One region of the Aminipila luticellarii genome, then DNA from elsewhere that is predicted to be linked to it. Evidence: riboswitches for the same ligand, from Rfam matches in the RefSeq annotation. Region 1 holds a riboswitch; each other region holds the start of a gene.

Region 1 (7,246 bases):
TATTTACCTGAAACAGGGGTACTGTCGCTCCGCCAATTCGGGTCAAAAATATGTATGTCTGCTTAGAAATGCCGTCAGCCGCTGTAACCACCAGCTTGTGCACAGGAAGAGAAGCATCCAGACTTATCGTGCCTTTTTCTCTGTTCACCCCATCCACAGCAAAAGTAATCCCATCAGGCACATCCACCATAAAAGAAAGTTCTCCTTCCGATGAAGGCAAATCTACATAATAGTTATATACTCCAGACGAAAAAACTGCCGGTGTCTCGTCCTCTGTAGCCAAGGTTCCGCCGTTGACGGTCAGTGAATTGATGTCTGTCTTGCTGGAAGCACGGACAATTTTAATGGTATGCGTCTTCTCAGTACCATCTGCCGCTGTCACCTTGACCAAAATCTCGTTCTTATGCCATGTATTGACTGGAGTGAACTGATTGCCCCATGGGGCTCCGTCAATCATTGTAATCGCCGCTACAGTAGGAGTGTCTGTATTTCGATTTGGATAATCATAAATATAGTCCTCTCCTTCAGCAGAACTCAAGGTGTCCACCACCTCAGCTTTTGCATACGGGTCGGATGTTTTCAAATTCAAAAGAATGGTTTCATGAGTCCAGCCAATTCCGTTGCTAGGCTTAGTCTCATTTACAATTCCATTCAAGAAAAACCTCTGATCTGCCATTTTGGGCATTTTTTCTGGCAAGGCAATCACATACCCCTCCCCATCTTCTGCCACCTGAGCCGGATAAGCGGATTGAGCCGGGTTGTTGTTATTTGAAGTATACTGAGTCACACCGATATAAGAAATATCCGTATTATTAGACGGAGGATCAAGTTCTTTTTCCTCTCCTGCATAATAAATTAGATAGACAAATCCCTGATAAGCATATGGTAAACTGTTATAAAAGCCTCTTTGAGCAAGGTTTTTTGTATTAGCAAAGTTCGTAGCCTTCAAATCACTGTCGCCACTATTTGCACAAAAAAGTGAAACAACATTTAACCCCGGTTTTAAGTTTAAATTAGGGCTATACCGTTCTTCATTTTCGTTGCTGGCTGTATCAAAGCGAACTGGATCGCTGCCATTCAGGCTGACCCAATTCTGATCTGCCACCATCCATTTTAAACTCTTTTGTGTTTCATCCCGAGCTGTAATATTTCGATGAACCTGCAGTTCTACCGAAGAAGTATCTTCATCTGCCTCATAAATCCGGAATAAACTGTTAAGATCACCGTCTACCGGCTTCATATCGGTATTGAGATCTACAAGGTTAACCGCATCCAGTAGAGAAACCGACAAAGGATCAGTAGCAGATTTCACATATGCAAGAATCCACGTATAGGTTTTCTGATTACCATCCTCCGCCGTAGCTGTGACCTGCAAAGCATATGCACCATCATAAGGATAATCAAGTGTGACCTCAAAATCTCCACCAAAATCTTTCGGTTGTTTTGTAATAGTCCAGAACTTTCCAGTCGACTGATTCGTCGTACTATCCCCATTTAGGATAGGATGGCTTATACTGATGGAAATCAGCGAATCAGATGCAAAGTGTCCCGTGATAGCCTTTCCAAGAAAGGTAGTACTTGTAGTTAATACCCATACTGAAGGATCTTTTTTCAAAGGCTGTGCTTCGTCAGAGTTGAACAGAACCTTTTCCAATGTAATTTCCTGCGGATCAGCAGCTTCTAAAGTAACAGGGGCTATGCCCTCCTCCGTCTTTTGCAGCGAGAGCTCTGTTGTCTCCTGAGCCTTTTCTGTATCACCCGAAGTCTGTTGACTGCCGTCTGTTGACAATTCCTGCGGCTCTTGAACTGCTTCCGGTATTTCTTCTTCTGTCTTTTCTTCTTGCATCCCCTCATTTCCAGACTGAGATACTTCTTCCTGTGCCGCAAGCTGGTCTGTCACGCCGGATTCTTGACTCACGGCTTCTTGCTGCTCCTCTGCAAAAACATTGCTCACCGGCAAGGCTGACAGCAGAGCTATGCAGCAGAGCAAACAAGTCCATCGTTTTATTTTTTCTCTATATTTCATTTTATGTTTCATCTGTTTAACCTACAATCTATAAATAATAACGAAAAAATCTCTATAAAGCTCAGTCTTCAAGGACTGAGCTTTATAGAGCAGTCAACAGTTCTTTTTACAAAAAACCATCATCCATTGGTTTGATACTAAAACCTGTTTTTACCAAGTCTCGGTGTTTTCCTGATATACAACACGAACTACGTCTCCGTCTTTAATCTGAACATTGCTGGCATATAGGCTGGTCAGTGTACCGTTCAGATAAATAGACCAGGAGTATCCCTTCCAAGAGTTGCTGGTCGAAGACTCAGTGATAGTACCGATATTAAACAGTGTCGTGATATATGCACCGTTTGGAGTGCTATAAGTATCCCAGCCCATAGTGAATCCGGCCATGCTAGGGCTGTACTGATGATAAGCATTGTAAATGGCATCCATAACGGTCGGATAACCGGCCAGCTCATGAACAGCTCCTGCATCAACTGGGAATTCGGTGCTGAACGCTCCTGCCGACGCATACTCCACAGTTTTACTTACTGCAATAGCCGGAATATCATGGTCAACATCATTGATATCCGTCACCGTTCCTTCTGTGGCTTCAAATTGTACATTCACCGATATAGGATAGGTAGGTGTTACAGGCGTTATACTGCCGGCAAATGCCGTAGCTGACGTTGCGAATACCATGGCTACTGCCATTACGAAAATCATCATTCTGGATCTTAAAATTTTCTTCATTTTATATATCCTCCTTGAACTTTTATCGGCTTATTTAATCAATAAACCGCTCTTCTGAAATAAAATCAACTAGCTAAAAACTCAAGTCAAAACTACCTCCTTCCCTTTTGATTTTATATCCAAACACCGAAGTGCTTGAAACAATTTCATCCGAACCGCCTTCTTTTCAGCAGTCTCTAGTTTTGAACCAACTCATAAATCTGGGTCTGTTTCATATTTTCTGTAGAAAAGTTAGAACTTTTCTGCACTAACTCAAACCGCTCCCCAGACTTCATGTAGGGCTTGACTACTTCCGCCACCTGAGGAAACACTTTCGTCTTCTCTCCGTGGAAATCCATCAACAGCAGCCAATAATCCTCACTTTCCCCTTCTCTTTGTGCTTTTATCATCCATGCAGCCTCGATTTGACGATGTTCTGTAAAAAAACAATTCAAGGCAGCTTTCAATCCTGTAGGCAAGACCTCTGGCGTCCGCAGCATAATCTTCCCTTGAAATTCTTCTCTTTTTAAAGTCATGCCCATGGTTCGTGCATCTATCAGTTCCATAACTTCCCTGTCCAATAGAATATTTTCATCAAAGGGATTGAGTGCCACACCGTTGATTTTCTCTGGAGAATCAATAATCAGATATTTGAGATTTTCATAGGTCATGGAAACCAGATTTTCTCTTTGAAAGCGGCCTATGTTTGCCTCTTTGTCTAAAAAGGCCGGGACAAATTTTCTTCCTTCACCGGTCAGCAGCAAAGCAAAGCCTTTTTTGTTGCCGTCAACCGCTTGGGGCACTCTAGGAATCCATAGCTCTGTTTTCACCAGTTCCTTAAAAAACTGGTCTTCACAGGCTCTGGTTTTTTCCTGCATGAGCAGCTTATATAAATCTATTAGTTGATTTTTTCTATCTTCCATGTGATGCCCTCCCTTTTGCTCCATTTGTCCACATCTGTCTTATCACTTTGCCTGTTAATCATTTATTTAGGGTAATATTTTGTGAGAATCAAATGATTTATGCAAACAAAAAAACTGTGACCTTACGTCACAGTTCCGTTTTTAACTGTATTCTAATGCACTTTAAACCGTTGCTAAACAAACCCACACCTTTTTCAAGCGTGCTGTTAAGTTTTTTTCCCTTACCGAGGACTGTTTAAAACTATGTCTGTTTTCTGACTCGTGCATCCTCATCTTTCGCCTGCCTTCCCAAGTTCTCACTCAGTGACTGCTCATCTTAAGAGCTACGGCTCAGACTCCTCACTTACAGCGGCGGTACCGTCCCGGACTTTCACCGGAGTTCCCTTTACCCACATGCGGTTTCCCGCTGCGGTACATAAAATACATTCCAAATTTTCACTTTTTCTTTGTTTACTTCATACTATCAACAAATTTCTGGTTTGTCAATCTGTATTCCCAATTATTTCATTCCTAAGATTCGTCTTTTTTCGGCATTTCTATCTCATCTTAAGCTATGCCCTGAACCAATGATTGAAGTTGCACAGAACCCTTTCTTTGGGCCAAAACAGGCAAAAACTGCCATAGGGTTCTCCCAAGCAGGCCCATACCTTTTCACCGTTCTCAATCGCCTGTCCAAAGGTCAGATTGGGAATCATCAATTTAATATATTCGTTTTCTTTATCCCTGATAACCTTCCCCTCTTTAATCGGATTTTGCTTAAACTCTTCCAATTTTTCCCTAAGGTTTTCAATGGTAGTCTTTCCGGAAACAACATCAGAAAAAACATCCACATCCACACAGGATACATTGTCGGGGTTTTTAAACCAATTAATATTCATCTTCTCTCCTCCTCCAAATCCAAATTGATTGCCTTTTTTAGAATAGAGAGTTTGACATCCATTTTTTATACAATAGAAAGCAGATTTTTTCTACTGTATAAAAATAAGCTGCAGCATAAATGCTACAGCCCGTATTTCTGTGCAATGAAAAACTAAAAAATTTCTAGCAGCTACAACTGCTGAAATTATTATATAAGACCTGCGGCCACATAAATGGGAGCAGGGCTTCAAACGTATTGCTACGTCTAAAAGCTTACCGATCACCCGTCGGCATCCTTTTTCATTTCATGCAGTTCTTCTGGCTCGCGAATCATCATTATTGCCACACCTTCCCAAACTGCCGTTCAGTGGTGCATATACCTTTTCATATATGCTGTGGCAGAACTATCGCTTACAGCGGCGGGACCGCACAGGACTTTAACCTGTTTCCCTCTTAGCTGTTTACTCTGTTCAGAGTAAACAGAACATCAAATGCTCTATTCAATTCTCTATAAACTCATGTTACCATCAGTACTACCTTTTTGTCAACCTCCGATGGAAAATATTAGCCTTAATTCATTTGATAATTTTGATAACTTCATTTGATTTTACTGTCAAAAATTCTACTGCAATTTCCGTAGAATTTCCCGCTGTAATTCCCGAAACATGCTCACATAAAGCTTCTTCGTTTTCAACACAATATCGTACGGCTCATCATATTTATAAACGTCTTCCAGATTATTTAACGCTTTGCTGAAATTCTCAAACTGTTTCATAAAAAGAACATCTCCTTTTACGCTTGGACCGTCTCCTTCTTTTGCCTAGTTGAATCCGCCAATAGCATTATACCAGCTTACATTTTTTTAGAAGCTTTACCAAGGCTCCTCCTTTTGGCAGCAGGATAATCTCATTTTCTTCGATGGCTTTTATCTTGAGCAGCATGATCCCGTATACTGCCGCACCGATGCCAATCGCTACTACGGTAGCCAGACTGTTCCCTATTGCTCCGGAAAGTCCTTTATAAGCTCCGATTACTAACACGAACATAACGATACCGGATAGAAGCGGTTTCCATACAGAAAGCTTTAAATCAAATGTAATCCCAGTCATTTTTTTAACCGCTGCAAAATTTATAATTCCAATGGTAATATATCCAAGTGTACTGCCGATTGCCGCGCCCTCTACGTTCAGCTGCGGCAAGCCCGTTAAAATAAAAGTGGATGCACATTTCACAACAAAGCCCGCTGCTAAGCCCCAGACCGCTATTCCCGGCCTGCCAAGTCCCTGCAGCGTTCCCGCCATAGTTTGAGCGATGCAAAGGAATACAATTCCTATGGCAAGGAAGAACAGACAGCCGGAAGCATTTACCGCACTTTCTGCTTGAAGGGGGTAAATCAGTTTCATAATAGGTTCTGACAGAGCCATTAAGCCAAAGCTGCACGGAACCCCAATAATCATAGCCGTTCTAAGACCCAGCCGCACGTTCATCTTTAAGAAAGCAGTGTCCTTCGTGCTTGCCGCAGCTGCAATGGCTGGTACCATGGATAAAGCCATGGACAGAGCCAGCGCCATCGGAATGTTTATGACCGGACCTGCCATCCCTGTCAGTTGTCCGTAAAGGGCATTGGCTTCTTTGGCGGTAAACCCAACGCCCTGCAATCTTCTCATAACGATTACAACATCTGCAATGTTCATGATCGGCAGGATGGACACACCTATGGTAATAGGAACAGCAATAGCCGCTAAGGTTTTTAAAATGCTTCCCGCACTTTCTTGGCTTGCGTCGCTTGTTTCATTTTTAAGAGGCAGTCTATTTTTCTTGTAGAAATAAATAACAATCAATACAAGAACGCCCGCAATGGGTCCGATGCTTGTCCCAACTGTAGCTCCGGCTGCTGCGTATTCAAGACCTTTGGGAACCAGCATTACGGCCAATACCAGACCAATCGTCACCCTGACCGCCTGTTCCATGAGCTGCGAAGTAGCTGTAGGCCCCATCTCCTGCATTCCCTGAAAATATCCTCTGAAAACTGCCATAATCGGTACAAAAAGAAGCGCCGGGGCGATGGCAAGCATGGCATAATAAGCACCGGGATTGCCCAGTGCATTTACGATAGGCTTTGCCCCAAAGAAAAAGATGGAAGAAGCCACTATACCCAAAAGAAACATCAGTATAAAGGATAATTTGAACACTCGGTGTGCCTCATCACTTCTTCCGACGGCTATACGCTCCGAAGTCATCTTTGAAATGGCGGCAGGCGCACCATTTGTAGAAAATACAAGCAGAAATACATAAATCGGATAGGCTGTCTGATAATATCCCATACCGTCAGCTCCTATGATGTTTCCAAGAGGAATTCTAAAAATTGCTCCCATAACTTGTACTAATAATCCTGCGATGCCTAAAATCGCAGCACCCTTTAAAAATGATTTCTTACTCATCTATATAAATCTCCTCTGATCCTTTGTTTTTATATTTCCTCGATCGTCATTTAGCGCAAACGAATCAATTATATATTATACCAAAAAAAGTGCTCCGGTGTATATGTTTTCTTTGTGAATTTTGTTATACTAATCTTAAACAACTTCAAATTGTTGCCTGTCCTCCAAAACTCTTGTAATCAGGACAGGAAAATAATAAGAAATAGTAAAGAGGTAGAACATGAATAAATTTGCCAGACCAACTATGCTGATGATTTTAGACGGCTATGGAATAAATAAGAATACGTACGGCA
Region 2 (7,246 bases), 120 kb from region 1:
CTATAAGGCTAAAGTAGATTATAATATCCTGCGGGATGCAAGCGATAGACCTGACGGCAAGCTGATCTTAGTGACAGCGATTTCGCCGACTCCGGCGGGAGAAGGAAAAACCACCACGACGGTGGGATTGGCAGACGGGCTGAGAAAAATCAATAAAAATGCCCTTGTTGCTTTGAGGGAGCCTTCTCTGGGTCCTGTATTCGGTGTAAAGGGAGGTGCTGCCGGAGGCGGTTATGCTCAGGTGATTCCCATGGAAGATATTAATCTTCATTTTACAGGAGATATGCACGCCATCGGTGCGGCAAACAACCTTTTGGCAGCCTTGCTGGACAATCACATTCAACAGGGAAATCAGCTGAATATTGACGCCAGAAAGATTACCTGGAAACGCTGTGTGGACATGAATGACCGTCAACTTCGATTTGTAGTGGACGGGCTGGGAGGAAAACCGAATGGTTCTCCCAGAGAAGACGGCTTTGACATTACTGTGGCAAGCGAAATCATGGCTATTTTATGTATGGCTAAGGATATTGAAGACTTGAAAGAACGGGTAAAGCGAATTATTGTCGGGTATACCTATGACGATAGACCGGTTACGGCAGGAGATTTAAAAGCACAGGGTGCTATTGCGGCCTTGCTGAAGGATGCCTTGAAACCAAATCTGGTTCAGACATTAGAGCATAATCCTGCATTTATTCACGGAGGGCCTTTTGCAAATATTGCCCATGGCTGCAATTCGATCATGGCCACAAGAATGGCGCTTAAATTGGCAGATTATGTGGTTACAGAGGCCGGCTTCGGAGCAGATCTGGGAGCGGAAAAGTTTTTGGACATCAAATGCAGAGCCGCTGATATCAAGCCTTCGGCAGTCGTTGTCGTGGCCACTGTACGCGCCCTAAAGCATCACGGCGGTGTTGCCAAAGCAGATCTAAATAATGAAAATTTGGAGGCTCTTGAAAAGGGTATGCCGAATTTGTTACAGCATGTTGAAAATATTACAAAAGTATTTAAGCTGCCGGCAGTGGTTGCTATCAACGCCTTTCCAACCGATACCCCCGCTGAGCTGGCCATGGTGGAGGAAAAATGCAGGAAGCTGGGTGTAAAGGTTGCGCTGAGCGAGGTTTGGGCAAAAGGCGGCGAAGGCGGAAAGACTCTTGCGGAAGAGGTCGTAGAATTATGCAGCCAGCCCAATGATTTTTCGTACAGCTATACTTTGGACATGAGCATTGAAGAAAAATTAGAAGCGATCGCGACCAAAATTTATCGTGCAGACGGAGTAGCATTTACCCCGGCTGCAAGGAAACAGCTGGTTCAGTTAGAGGAACTGGGCTTTGGAAATATTCCGATCTGCGTGGCGAAAACCCAATACAGCTTCTCCGACGATGCGAAGCTGCTGGGAGCACCAAGGGGCTTTGTGCTGACAGTCAGGAATTTAAAAGTATCAGCCGGAGCAGGGTTTATTGTCGCCTTGACAGGAGATATTATGACCATGCCGGGACTGCCTAAAGTACCCGCAGCGGAGAAGATTGATGTGGATAACACCGGAAAAATATCCGGACTGTTTTAACAAAGAAACGGTGAAAGACCGGATAAAGGCAAGCAGAAAGGAGCAAAGTAGTTTATGGCACAGATATTGAATGGCAGAGAAGTAGTAGATGCTGTAAATGAAAGGCTTAGAGCAGAAGTATTACTTCTAAAAGAAAAAGGGATTACGCCTACTCTTGGAATTATCAGAGTGGGGGCGAAGGTAGAGGATGTTTCGTATGAAAAGGGTGCGATTAAATGTGCAGAATCTATTGGTGTGGATGTAAAAAAATATCTTTTTAAAGAGAGCATTACGCAGGAGCAGCTGCTGAATGTTATAGCAGCCATAAACCTTGACCTGACGGTACACGGTGTGATATTATTTAGACCGTTACCGGATCATATTGATGACAATACTATAAGAAAAGCCTTGCTGGCGTGTAAGGACGTGGATGGGATCACAGATCAGTCCATGGCAGGAGTCTATACGGGAACCGATTTGGGCTATCCTCCGTGTACGCCGCGAGCCTGTATTGAAATCTTAGACCATTACGGAATCGATATAACCGGCAAAACGGTGGCCGTCATCGGACGAAGCTTAGTAGTAGGAAGACCTGCGGCTATGATGGTTCTGGAAAAAAATGGAACACCGGTTATCTGCCATACAAAGACAGAGGATATGGAAACCATCTGCCGGAATGCCGATGTGTTAATAGTTTCGGCAGGACAGGCTAAGGCCATTGGCGCTGAATATCTGAGTGAGAAGCAGGTGGTCATTGATGTGGGCATCAATATGACGGAAGATGGAAAGCTTTGTGGCGATGTAGATTTTGAAGCGGCACAGAGCATTGTAAAAGCGATTACACCGGTGCCGGGAGGAGTCGGCAAAGTGACCACCAGCCTGCTGATGATGCACGTAATTGATGCAGCAAAGAAAACAATCTAAATTTTGATAAATATAACAGCAAATTGGAAAGAGCGGCCTTGATCATTATGACGGGTCGTTTTTTCTAGGAGAAGGAGCAAGGATGGATATATTAGCACGACCTAGAAGATTAAGATTAGACGAAAAAATTCGGAATATGACAAGAGAGACGAGAATGTCAAAGGACTCCTTGATTTATCCGATTTTTATAGAAGAAGGAAAAGATATCCGCACGGAAATCACTACCATGCCGGGACAGAAGCGGTACAGCATAGATACCATGGGAGAAGAACTGGAATCCGTATCAAAAGCAGGTGTGAGGAATATCATTTTATTTGGGGCACCTGCTCATAAGGACGAATGCGGAAGCGGAGCATATGACGAGCACGGGATCGTACAGGAAGCCTTGCGGGCGGCGAAAAAGGATTTTCCGGACTTGTATTACATCGGAGATGTATGCATGTGCGAATACACATCCCATGGGCATTGCGGCATTTTGAAAGGGGAGACCGTGGATAATGATAAAACACTTCCGCTTTTGGCACAGACCGCAGTATCGCAGGTTCGAGCCGGTGCAGACATGGTGGCGCCTTCTGATATGATGGACGGCAGAGTGCTGGCTATTCGGGACGCTTTAGATGAAGCCGGCTATGAAAATACGCCGATTATGTCCTATGCCGCTAAGTATGCTTCTGCTTTTTACGGGCCTTTCAGGGAAGCCGCAGGCTCAGATAACTTTAAAGGTAACCGAAAAACATATCAGATGGACTATCACAACAGGCGGGAAGCGTTGAAAGAAGTATTTTTGGATTTGGAGGAGGGCGCGGACATTATCATGGTGAAGCCTGCCCTGTCTTACTTGGATATTATCCGAGAGGTTCGGGATAATATAGATGTTCCGGTAGCGGCCTACAGCGTGAGCGGCGAGTACGCTATGATCAAGGCCGCGGGAATGGCCGGCATGGTAGATGAAGCTTCCATTATCGCAGAAACGACGACCAGCATTTTCAGAGCGGGTGCAGATATGCTGATCACTTATTTTGCCAAAGAAGCGGCACAAATGATTCAGAGCGGACAAATTGGTTAACCTATCAGATGGCACCTGGATACGTATGGAGGAAATGCAAATGTTGAACAATAAGACAGATCGATCAGAACGTTTATTTGAAGAGGCGAAGCACTACATACCGGGTGGAGTCAACAGTCCGGCCAGAGCCTTTCAGGCAGTCGGCACGACTCCCAGGTTTATAGAAAAAGCAGACGCTCAGTTCATTTACGATGCGGACGGAAATAAATATATCGATTATATTGGTTCATGGGGGCCGATGATCCTTGGAAATAACAATCCCGGAGTTTTAAAGGCTGTGCAGGAAACAATCGTCCATGGACTTAGCTTCGGTGCCGCCACGGGAAGGGAAATTACCATGGCAAAGCTCGCCTGCGAGATGATTCCGTGCTTTGAGATGGTGCGGATGGTAAATTCGGGGACGGAGGCCACCATGTCTGCCCTCCGCACGGCAAGAGGCTACACGGGAAGAAATAAGATCATCAAATTTGAAGGCTGCTATCACGGGCACAGCGACGGTCTTTTAGTGAAAGCAGGTTCCGCATTGATTGCGGAAGGCGGCTCGCCGGACAGCGCAGGTGTTACAGAAAACTGTGCAAAGGATACGCTGACAGCAAGATACAACGACATGGACAGCGTAGAAAAATTGTTTGAAGAATACAAAGGAGATATTGCCGCCGTTATTATTGAACCAGTCGCAGCCAATATGGGCGTGGTTCTGCCGCAAGATGGATTCCTGAAAAACCTTCGTGAAATCTGTGATCTTCATCAGACTGTTCTGATTTTCGACGAAGTAATCACCGGCTTCCGATTAGCACCCGGCGGGGCGCAGCAGCTGTTTGGTGTGACGCCGGATATGGCGACCTTCGGCAAGATTATTGGAGGCGGTATGCCGGTAGGGGCTTACGGCGGCAGACGGGACATCATGGAATGTGTAGCACCGGTAGGGAAGGTGTATCAGGCGGGTACACTGAGCGGAAATCCGGTGGCAATGGCGGCAGGTATTGCTCAACTGACCTGCTTAAAGGAAAATCCGTCTGTATATGAGCATATTAATTCCCTGGGAGAAATGTTGTACGGCGGCCTTAAGGAGATCATAGCTGCGGCGAAAGTGGACTGCACGGTCAATCATATCGGCTCCATCGGAACCCTGTTCTTCACAGGCGGACAGGTAACCGATTATACTTCTGCCAGAACGTCAGATTTAAAGCGATATGCAGAATATTTCCGATATATGATTCAGCATGGCAATTATTTTGCACCGGCCCAATTCGAAGCCATGTTTATTTCAGATCAGCATACGGAAGCGGATATCCAAAAAACGTTGTCCGACGCGGCTGTATTTTTTGGCGTATAAAACAGGCACTGCCTTTCAATGGAGCAGGCTGTATAGAATGTATTTAGGGGGTTGTACGACCCCCTGTTTTAGTGTTACAATATATTGGACAATAGAGAAATATTGTAGGTGCCCGGGGATTCCTACCGGGAGAATAGGGAAGTTGGGTAAAAGCCCACGCGGTCACGCCGCTGTAATGGAAGAGTCGTGCTTCATGAAGCCACTGTGTAAAAATGGGAAGGAGAGTACGATGTTGACGCCAGAGTCAGAAGACCTGCCTACGGTATCGGATTCTGTTCGGTCGTTCAGACTGCAACAGAGGTTACACTTTTTTTGCGAAGGATGAATAAGTGTAATAAGAGGGGCTTATTGTCAGCCCCCGTATTACGCTGTTCTGATTTTCAGAATGGCGATTTTTTTTAAGGAAGGTTAAATGAAATGAAGAAAGCCCTATTGATCGTAAGCTTTGGGACCAGTCACAAGGAGACCAGAGAAAAGACTATTGGTGAAATTGAACGATTTATAAGCAGAGCTTACCCGGACAGGGAGCTCAGAAGAGCCTTTACCAGCAGTATTATTATGAAGGTTCTTAAAACCCGTGATCACATGCATGTGGACAATGTTCGGGAAGCGATGGAAAGGTTAGCAGAAGACGGATTTAAAGATGTGCTGGTGCAGCCTACCCATATTATAAACGGAGAAGAATACGAAAAGATGATGGAGCAGATCACGCCCTTTAAGAATAGCTTTGACGCTATTTCCGTGGGCAAGGCTCTCCTGACCTCTTCCAGAGACTATGATGAAGTCTGCAAAGCAATTATGGCGGAAGTACCGGAATTGGATCAGAAAAAAAATGCAGATCAGGCGGCTAAGACGGCGTTGGTTCTGATGGGACATGGGACAGGACATTTCTCGGATGCCGCCTATGCGGCACTGGATTACCGATTTAAGGCATTGGGCTATGAAAATGTCTTCGTAGGTACTGTGGAAGGCTATCCGGAGGTGAGTCTGGTTTTAAAACAGGTAAAGGACTACGCACCGGATGAAGTCGTGCTGATGCCGCTTATGGTAGTGGCCGGAGATCATGCGGTCAACGATATGGCAGGAGAGCAGGAAGATTCATGGAAAGTCCTCTTTAAAAATGCGGGATATAAGGTGACCTGCATCCTAAGAGGAATCGGAGAATTTACGGGAATACAAAAAATGTATTTAGATCATACAGCTGATTGTGAATAGACGATTAGTGTTGAAAAACCAAGGAAAACAGCGAAAAAGGAAATGCGGAGGAATGGAATGGCAAAATTATATGGAGTAGGTGTCGGACCCGGAGATCCGGAACTCATGACATTAAAAGCGGTGAGGGTAATTGAGGAATGTGATATTGTAGCCATTCCCAAGTCCGGTCAGAGTATCAATGTGGCGTATACCATAGCGAAGGGTGCAATCCCGGATTTAGATAAAAAGCTGGTGGCAGAGCTGGATATGCCCATGACCAGAGACAGGGGAAAGCTCGAAGCCAGTCACGATGCGGCGGCAGAACAGGTGAAAAAATGGCTCGACGAAGGAAAAAATGTGGCCTTTCTGACCTTGGGAGATCCGACGATCTATTCCACATACGCCTATGTTCATAATCGGGTGCGGGATGCCGGATATGAAACAGAAATTCTCTCGGGCATTCCTTCTTTTTGTGCGGTTTCAGCCAGATTGAATGACAGCCTGACCGAAGGGGAGGAGGCTCTGCATATTATACCGGCTTCTTATAAGGGAACCGAGGAGGCCTTACTGATGAAAGGAACCAAGGTTCTGATGAAGAGCGGAAAATCCATAGGAAAGCTGAAAGAATATATTCATTCCATGGAGAATCCTCCTACCGTTAAAATGGTGGAACGCTGCGGCATGGAAGGTGAGCGGGTATTTGAAAATATAGAGGCCATTGATGAAAATGCCAGCTATTTTTCCGTACTCATCGTCCGAGATAAAAAATAGAGGACAGATACATTTGAAAGGCGAATCGGAATGCGTATTAGAATGGTAGGCATTGATCACAGCAAAGCATCGCTCGACTACAGGGAGGCCTTTTCCTTTACAAAAGCAGGAGTAAAAGAAGCTCTCGGGGAAATGAAAAAACGGTTTCAGCTGAAAGGCTGCATACTCCTTTCCACCTGCAATCGGACAGAGCTTTGGATCAGTCAGTGCGATAACGAAAAATTGAATAAGATCAGTCCTTATGACATGCTCTGTCAAATTAAAAAAATAGATACCAGCTTATATGAAGAATATTTTATAGAGAGGGATAACCGTCAGGCTATAGAACATCTTCTTAAGCTGGTCTGTGGATTTGATTCAAAAATCTTTGGGGAGGATCAGATCATCTCACAGGTGCGGGAAGCATTGC
Region 3 (7,246 bases), 1.0 Mb from region 1:
ATGCACCAGCAATGCCTGCGTCTGGAGACAGCTGAATCTGGCATGGGGCGTTACACCGCTTATCATCCCGGAATATCAAAATACCCGTGACTTGTTTAACTCTGCGGTAGCCGCCGCAAGTAAAGCCGGCTATGTAAAAACCGGTGAAATCGTCGTTCTGACCGCAGGCGTTCCGATTGGAATAACAGGAACGACCAACATCTTAAAGGTTCAGATCGCGGGGGTATATCACTAATAAAAAAACCTTTCCCGTAAAAAGGAAAGGTTTTTTGGTTCTTATGTTTGCCGGCTTACTGCGGCTTCTTTTTATTGTTGTGTATTTTTTCCTGTTTGGAGCGTTCTACCAATCTGCCCATAATAAAGGCAATGATGCCGACGCCGATTCCTGTCTGAACACAGAATAACAGGCTCTCAATTTCTCCCGGAAGTTCACCGTGAATGGCCGTTTCCAGAACGGGCGTGAACCAAGGGGTATATTCTGTTCCTGTTATTTCAGAAATGGCAACGCTGCCCGCATCGTCAGAACCGCCGAATTCAGCGCCTTTCAATGCAAATAATGGAACAATAGCTATTAACAGTGCAATGATCAATAAAATGATAACCTTTGATTTCGTTTTCATTATTTTGTGTCACCTCCAACTTCAAATCTTAAATCGGCTAATTCCGGTTTTGCATAGGTTTCAAGACCCATGATAATAATGACGGTAAGAATTCCTTCAATAATGGCAAGCGGAAGCTGAGTCGGAGCGAAAACCGCAAGGAATTTAACAACAGAAGCCATATATCCTCCGGTAGGGGAAGGATAGGCTATCGCCAGCTCTAAACTGGTAACGCAATATGTAAATATGTCACCAATGGACGCGGCAAGAAAAATGCCAACATATTTATTTACATGTAATTTTTTGCACAGAATGTAAATTCCGTAGGAAAGAAATGGTCCTGCGATCGCCATGGAGAAGGTATTGGCTCCTAATGTAGTTAATCCTCCATGTGCAAGCAGAATAGCCTGAAAAATCAATACGATAATACCTAAAATGCTGACAGCACTAGGACCAAGCAGAATAGCTCCCAGACCTGTACCTGTCATATGTGAACAGCTGCCTGTCACAGAAGGAATTTTTAACGAGGAAATTACAAAAACAAAGGCTGCAGCCATAGCAATCATGGTAATATTTCTGCGGCTTTGAGCAAGGGTTTTCTTAATGGACAGAAAGCCGGCTACCAAAAATGGAATACAGATCACGCCCCAGACAATACACATACTAGGCGGAAGATATCCCTCCATAATGTGCATTGCGCTTACTGTTGGAGTAATACCGAAAAACAAAGCGACAGCAGTAACGCTTACAATCAGTTTTTTTTCTTTCATACTCATTTTCATATTTACTCTCCTTTTCTATTATATTTTTTGAATTACTTCCTGTAGTTCCTGAAATGTCTTTGGATAAACCTGTTCATCTTTGAGCAGTGCGTGCTCGACCAGCAAGTCATAGACCTTCATTAGCATGGGCTGTTTTAAATTAGCCTGCTTTAAGATTTCGATCTCTTGAAAAATTTCAAATGGCGTACCGTCGGCAATAATCTTTCCCTCATTAAAAACAAGAACCCTCTCCGCCCATCGATAGACGAAGTCCACATCATGTGTAGAAATGAGCATAGTTTTTCCCTCCGAAGAAAGTTTTCCTAAGACCTCTTCCAGCATTTCCGCATTTAGCGGATCAAGCCCTGCCGTAGGCTCATCAAATATGATGATTTCTGATTTCATAGCAATAATATCAGCAATGCTGACCCGTTTCTTTTCCCCTCCGCTTAAATAGTGAGGCGGCCGATCCTTAAATTCAAGAATGTTCATATAACGCAAGGCTTCCTCTACACGCTCTAAAACCTCTTCTTTTTTCAGCTTTAGATTCATCGGGCCAAATCCGACCTCTGCCAAAACAGTAGAAGCAATAATCTGATTATCTGCGTCCTGAAAGACGATACCGATATTTTTCCGTAATTCCTTCAGATTCTTTTTGGTTATTAAAGTTCCTCTGTAATAAATGTCGCCTTCATCCGGCGTAAGAACTCCGTTGGTATTCAGAAAAAAGGTAGACTTTCCGGCACCGTTGGAGCCGATAACAGCAATTTTTTCACCCTCATAAATATCCACACTGATGTCGTGCAGAGCGGTTTTTCCGTTTCCGTAGCAATACTGTAAGTTCTGAATTTGTAAAATCGGGTTTTTCATAAAGATCCTTTCTATTTTGTGATGTACCATAAAGCTAACAGAAAAAATATGAATATAGCTGCTATAACAACTTGTTTTGCTTTTATATTCTGGGTTTCTTCCAGAACCATAAATTGTCCGTCATAACATCTGGCTTCCATGGCATCATAATAGGCGTTGGATTTTTTCATGGAAACGATCAACATATTGCTTGCAACTTTTCCAAATGTACTCCAAGAAGTTTTTAGATCGCAGAAGCCCAAACGGGAATCTGCGGAATTTCTGATATTGATGTTGACATCAATCAGAATAAATATATAACGATAAGTCATCAGCATCAACTCTGTAAAGAGCTGGGGCACATATGTCTTCTGTAACACGCAGATGATTTCTGAGGATGGAGTCGATAAAGCCATCATCTCCATTGCGCTGATTGCACCGAAAACCTTTAAAATTAAAAAGCACATCATCTTTAAACTCTTTTCGGAAGTAATAATATAAAAGAATCCCAGATGTAAATTGTATTGACCGATCGGTTGCGTGGAAAAGTCAATACCGACCATAATTGTGCCAAGAAGAATAAAGGTAATGGGAATCGTCAGCACGGATACATATGCGTGAACTGGAAGTCGGCCCTTTATTACCGTTAGATATGCCATGGCTATCATGACGGCGATGGACACATATGGATTGTTTAGCGCTATGCATAAAATTAATGTCAAAGCAGAAAACGATACCTTGAAGGTCGGATTCCAACGCCTTATCCCGGAATTATACGCGTAAAAATCAATACTGGAGCCTTCTCCGTGTTTGTGTCCGATTTTATGGTGTTTATGATGCTTTCTGTTCGTAGGAACGATATGTTCTTCCATTTTTCTTATCCTCGACTATATTTCTAGAAATTTATAGGGCATGCCCTGTACGCATCTTTCAAATAAAAAAGACTGCAGCTTTCGCTACAGCCCGTTTTCCTGTAAAACACAATAAAGATATAAACCGATCTCCCTTCGGATTACATGGAATTTTATGCAGGTCTTCTGGCTTACGGATCAACGTCATCTTCCGATCTTCCCAAAGCTCATGCTTCAGTGATCTTCCTTTTTGGAACAGGTTCTGACTCCCCGATTACAGCGGCGGGACCGCGCAGGATTATGACCTGCTTCCCTCTTAGCCGTCAAACGCATTTGACGGAACATAAAATAACTATTTAGTTGCATCTTGATATTATCACCTCCGGTATTTAATGTCAAGGGTGCGAAGCGTTTTATTGGGATTCTTGCAGAAAATTGCGGGAATAAGGCCTTGACAAAAATAAAGGGTGGTTGACAAAAGAAGGAAACGTGATATAGTTTTCGTATCCCCTATAGGGGGATACAGAAACAACAAGAAAGACCGATAGAAAGATAAATATATTGCGATAAGGGAGGACAAAACAAAAAATGAAAAGCTGGATAATAGAAGAAGACAAGCGTAATTTAATATGGGTTATCCTATCGGGAGCAGCACTGCTCGGCAGTCTATTTCACTGGCAGGAAGGAGCCTTACCCTTTGACCCGGCGTGGGCAGCCATTGTCTTATGCGGGATTCCCATCCTTGTTGGGGCAATCAAGGGCTTGGTGGTGGATCACGATATAAAGGCCGATGTTCTTGTTTCCATTGCACTCGTAGCTTCCGTATTTATAGGGGAATATTTTGCTGCCGGAGAGGTCGCTTTCATCATGGCCATAGGGACTCTGCTGGAGAACGGAACATCTAAAAGAGCCAACCAAAGTATAGAAAATCTGATGAAACTTACTCCGCGAACCGCCCGGGTGATTCGAAAGGGCAGGGAAGAGATAATCCCGGCGGAGCAGGTAAAGGTTGACGATATATTAGTAGTGCTGGCGGGGGAAGCCATTGCAGCAGACGGTGTTATTTTATCGGGGCAGACCTCTATTGACCAGTCGGTCATGACGGGCGAATCTCTGCCGGTAGATAAAACAGCCGGAGATCCGGTGACCAGCGGGACAGTCAACCAGTACGGCACCTTTACCATGAGGGCCACTCAAGTTGGTGAGGACAGCTCCCTTCAACGGATGATCAAACTGGTGAAAGAGGCCGGTGCCAACAAGGCTCCTATCATAAGCCTGGCGGACAGATGGGCCACCTGGATGGTGTGGGCTGCATTGGGCGCGGCAGTCATCACAGGGCTTGTTACCGGGGAATGGATTCGTGCGGTCACCGTTTTGGTCGTATTTTGTCCGTGCGCATTTATATTAGCTACACCTACGGCGATTATGGCCGGTATCGGCAATGCCGCAGCGTATGGTATCATCATTCGTTCGGGTGACGCATTGGAACGCTTTGCCAAAGTAAAACACATGGCTTTTGATAAGACCGGAACGCTTACTTACGGCAAACTAAAGGTGATTGCACTGAAAAGCTTTAACGACAGCCTTTCTGAAGAGAAGGTGCTATATTATGCAGCCACCGCAGAGCAGCGCTCGGAGCACCCTATAGGAAAATCTATTTGTGCTCATTATCGAGCGTTACGTGAGCAGGATCTTATAAAAAAATCTGAGAAGAAAGTAATGCTGGAGCCGCAGGACTTTATCTTACTGGCCGGGCAGGGAGTGAGAGCACAGATTGACGGGCAGGAAATACTGATAGGGAAACCAGACTTATTTCAGCAGGAACAAATTTTTATATCGAAGGAAATAGAAGATATATCGGAGGATTATTTGAAGAAAGGTGCAACGGTGGTCTACATAGGAATAAACCGGCACATGGCTGGTCTTATCGCCCTGTCCGATACGGTACGGGAGGATGCGGAGAGGATGATCTCCAAATTGAAAAGCCTTCACATAGAACCCCTGCTCCTCACCGGAGACAATTCGGACGCTGCTCAGGATATCTCAGAAAAGGTAGCCATTTCAAAGGTCAAAGCGAATTTGCTTCCGGAAGATAAGATGAAAGAGCTTAAAAGGTATACGGATGAAAACAAGCCTGTCTGCATGGTCGGGGATGGAATCAACGATGCGTTAGCCTTGAAATCCGCTTATGCCGGAGTCGCAATGGGGGGGATCGGGAGCAGTATCGCGGTGGAGGCTGCCGATGCGGTACTGGTCGGTGACGATATCCAGAGAATCCCATATTTGATCAGACTTTCGCAGAAAACTATGAGGAAAATTAAGGTAAATATTGTATTCTCTATGTGTCTGAATCTGCTCGCCGTCATCCTGTCAGCAATGGGCATACTAAATCCTGTTCTGGGGGCTTTGGTTCACAATGCGGGTTCTGTGGCGGTGGTAATCAACTCTGCATTGCTCTTAACGTCAAAGGATGAATAAGCCTATGAAGTGCCGGTTCATGGACGAATCCCTGCTTGTGTGGTACAATGATTTCAAGGATTGAGGTGCGGTGCTGCCGCAATGAATTGAACGTTAAAAGAAGATAGGGGTATTTTGTTATGACCGTATATTTGGATCGTTTCCACTTTCCCGATAACGTGAGCGAGGAAATTTTTTTATCAAATGAGGAGAGACTGAAAGCAACGTGTTACTCTTCCGTATATCCGTTCACTTTATTTTTTGAAAAAGGATTGGAAGAACTGAAATTTGAGCCTGTTACATTTTTATACGGCGGAAATGGTTCCGGAAAGACAACGATTCTGAACATCATTGCGGAGAAAATGAAAATTCAGAGGGGAACGTATTTTAATAAAAGCGACTTTTTTGATGATTATGTAGGACTTTGTGAGCAACACACCATAAACAGTTCGTTTTCTATTTGGAGAAACAGCAGGATTATTACAAGCGATGACGTATTCGATTATATGCTAGCTGTCCGATGTGTAAATGAGAAAATTGATATCAAAAGAGAAAATTTATTTGATGAGTATATGGAAACCAAATATTCCTCATTTCAAATGAGATCGCTGGATGATTATGAACAGTTAAAGAAAAATAATGATGTAAAAAAACACACCTTTTCAAAATATGTAAAAAGGAATTTAATGGGAAATATCCGGGAGCAGTCTAACGGAGAAAGTGCTTTTTGGTTTTTTACCGAGAATATCAAAGAAAACGCATTGTATTTGTTGGATGAGCCGGAAAATAGTCTTGCTGTGGAGCTGCAAGTAAAGCTTTTGAAGTTTATAGAGGATTCGGCAAGATTTTTTGGCTGTCAGTTCATCATTGCTACGCATTCTCCCTTTTTATTATCCATGAAAGAATCCCAAATCTATGATTTAGATGAAACACCTATAGCAGGAAAGAAATGGACAGAACTGGAGAATGTAAGAAGTTACTTTAACTTTTTTAAGGAGCATGAAGAGGAGTTCAAATAATAATGGGCATAGCTGATGTTGCAGCTATGCCTGTTTTTGGGTTATATGAAAATCCTTCTTTAAATCCCGCAGACCTCTCCGAGAACCTTTCCGATGGCATCATAGATGACCAGATTCGCCTTATGGTCATATTGTGTTTTTGATTTGTTGATCAGGATCAGATTGTTTCCTCTAAAGTAGTTGATCAGTCCTGCGGCAGGGTATACCACTAGGGACGTGCCGCCGACGATCAGGGTATCGGCCTTAGAAATGGCGTCGACGGCCCCTTGGATCACCTCGTCGTTCAAGCATTCTTCATAAAGAACCACATCCGGTTTGACAATCCCGCCGCATTTTTTGCAAGTGGGAACCAGTGTCTTTAATCCTTCCTTTTCTTTGCAGTTTTCTGGCTTCAAGATGTAGTCCAGATCGTAAAATTCTCCGCATCGCATACAGTTATTTCGCAGCACAGAGCCGTGCAATTCAAAAACCCTTTTACTGCCGGCCAGTTGGTGAAGCCCATCTATATTTTGGGTTACGACAGCCTTCAACTTGCCTTCCGCTTCCAGTTTGGCGAGAGCCAGATGGGCTTTGTTGGGTTTTGCCTCTTTATAAATCAGGTTATTTTTATAATAGTCATAAAAGGTTTCTAAGTTGTTTTGAAAAAAGCTATGAGAAAGCATTGTTTCGGGGGATTTTCCATATTTGTTCATGGCCCGATAAAGCCCGCT

Evidence for each region. Region 1 has a riboswitch for cobalamin ahead of EQM06_RS04110 (hypothetical protein). Riboswitches for the same ligand answer to the same signal wherever they lie in the genome.
Region 2: linked by a shared signal. The riboswitch ahead of EQM06_RS03660 (sirohydrochlorin cobaltochelatase) and the one ahead of EQM06_RS04110 (hypothetical protein) in region 1 are both predicted to bind cobalamin.
Region 3: linked by a shared signal. The riboswitch ahead of cbiQ (cobalt ECF transporter T component CbiQ) and the one ahead of EQM06_RS04110 (hypothetical protein) in region 1 are both predicted to bind cobalamin.

Annotation. Positions count from the first base shown of each region.
Region 1 is NZ_CP035281.1:893,409-900,654, reverse strand. It holds gene EQM06_RS04125 (S-layer homology domain-containing protein) at 1-2,026, opposite strand, end outside; gene EQM06_RS04120 (hypothetical protein) at 2,177-2,752, opposite strand; gene EQM06_RS04115 (enhanced serine sensitivity protein SseB C-terminal domain-containing protein) at 2,929-3,654, opposite strand; cobalamin riboswitch at 3,882-4,088, opposite strand; gene EQM06_RS04110 (hypothetical protein) at 4,206-4,532, opposite strand; cobalamin riboswitch at 4,804-5,017, opposite strand; gene EQM06_RS13095 (hypothetical protein) at 5,135-5,287, opposite strand; gene EQM06_RS04100 (putative polysaccharide biosynthesis protein) at 5,355-6,953, opposite strand; gene gpmI (2,3-bisphosphoglycerate-independent phosphoglycerate mutase) at 7,174-7,246, shown strand, end outside.
Region 2 is NZ_CP035281.1:773,200-780,445, forward strand. It holds gene EQM06_RS03640 (formate--tetrahydrofolate ligase) at 1-1,567, shown strand, start outside; gene EQM06_RS03645 (bifunctional 5,10-methylenetetrahydrofolate dehydrogenase/5,10-methenyltetrahydrofolate cyclohydrolase) at 1,622-2,470, shown strand; gene hemB (porphobilinogen synthase) at 2,553-3,536, shown strand; gene hemL (glutamate-1-semialdehyde 2,1-aminomutase) at 3,577-4,872, shown strand; cobalamin riboswitch at 4,962-5,147, shown strand; gene EQM06_RS03660 (sirohydrochlorin cobaltochelatase) at 5,290-6,087, shown strand; gene cobI (precorrin-2 C(20)-methyltransferase) at 6,145-6,837, shown strand; gene hemA (glutamyl-tRNA reductase) at 6,868-7,246, shown strand, end outside.
Region 3 is NZ_CP035281.1:2,610,424-2,617,669, reverse strand. It holds gene pyk (pyruvate kinase) at 1-235, shown strand, start outside; gene EQM06_RS12185 (energy-coupling factor ABC transporter substrate-binding protein) at 291-620, opposite strand; gene EQM06_RS12180 (energy-coupling factor ABC transporter permease) at 620-1,381, opposite strand; gene EQM06_RS12175 (energy-coupling factor ABC transporter ATP-binding protein) at 1,400-2,230, opposite strand; gene cbiQ (cobalt ECF transporter T component CbiQ) at 2,242-3,081, opposite strand; cobalamin riboswitch at 3,220-3,422, opposite strand; gene EQM06_RS12165 (heavy metal translocating P-type ATPase) at 3,649-5,538, shown strand; gene EQM06_RS12160 (AAA family ATPase) at 5,658-6,536, shown strand; gene EQM06_RS12155 (NAD-dependent protein deacylase) at 6,596-7,246, opposite strand, start outside.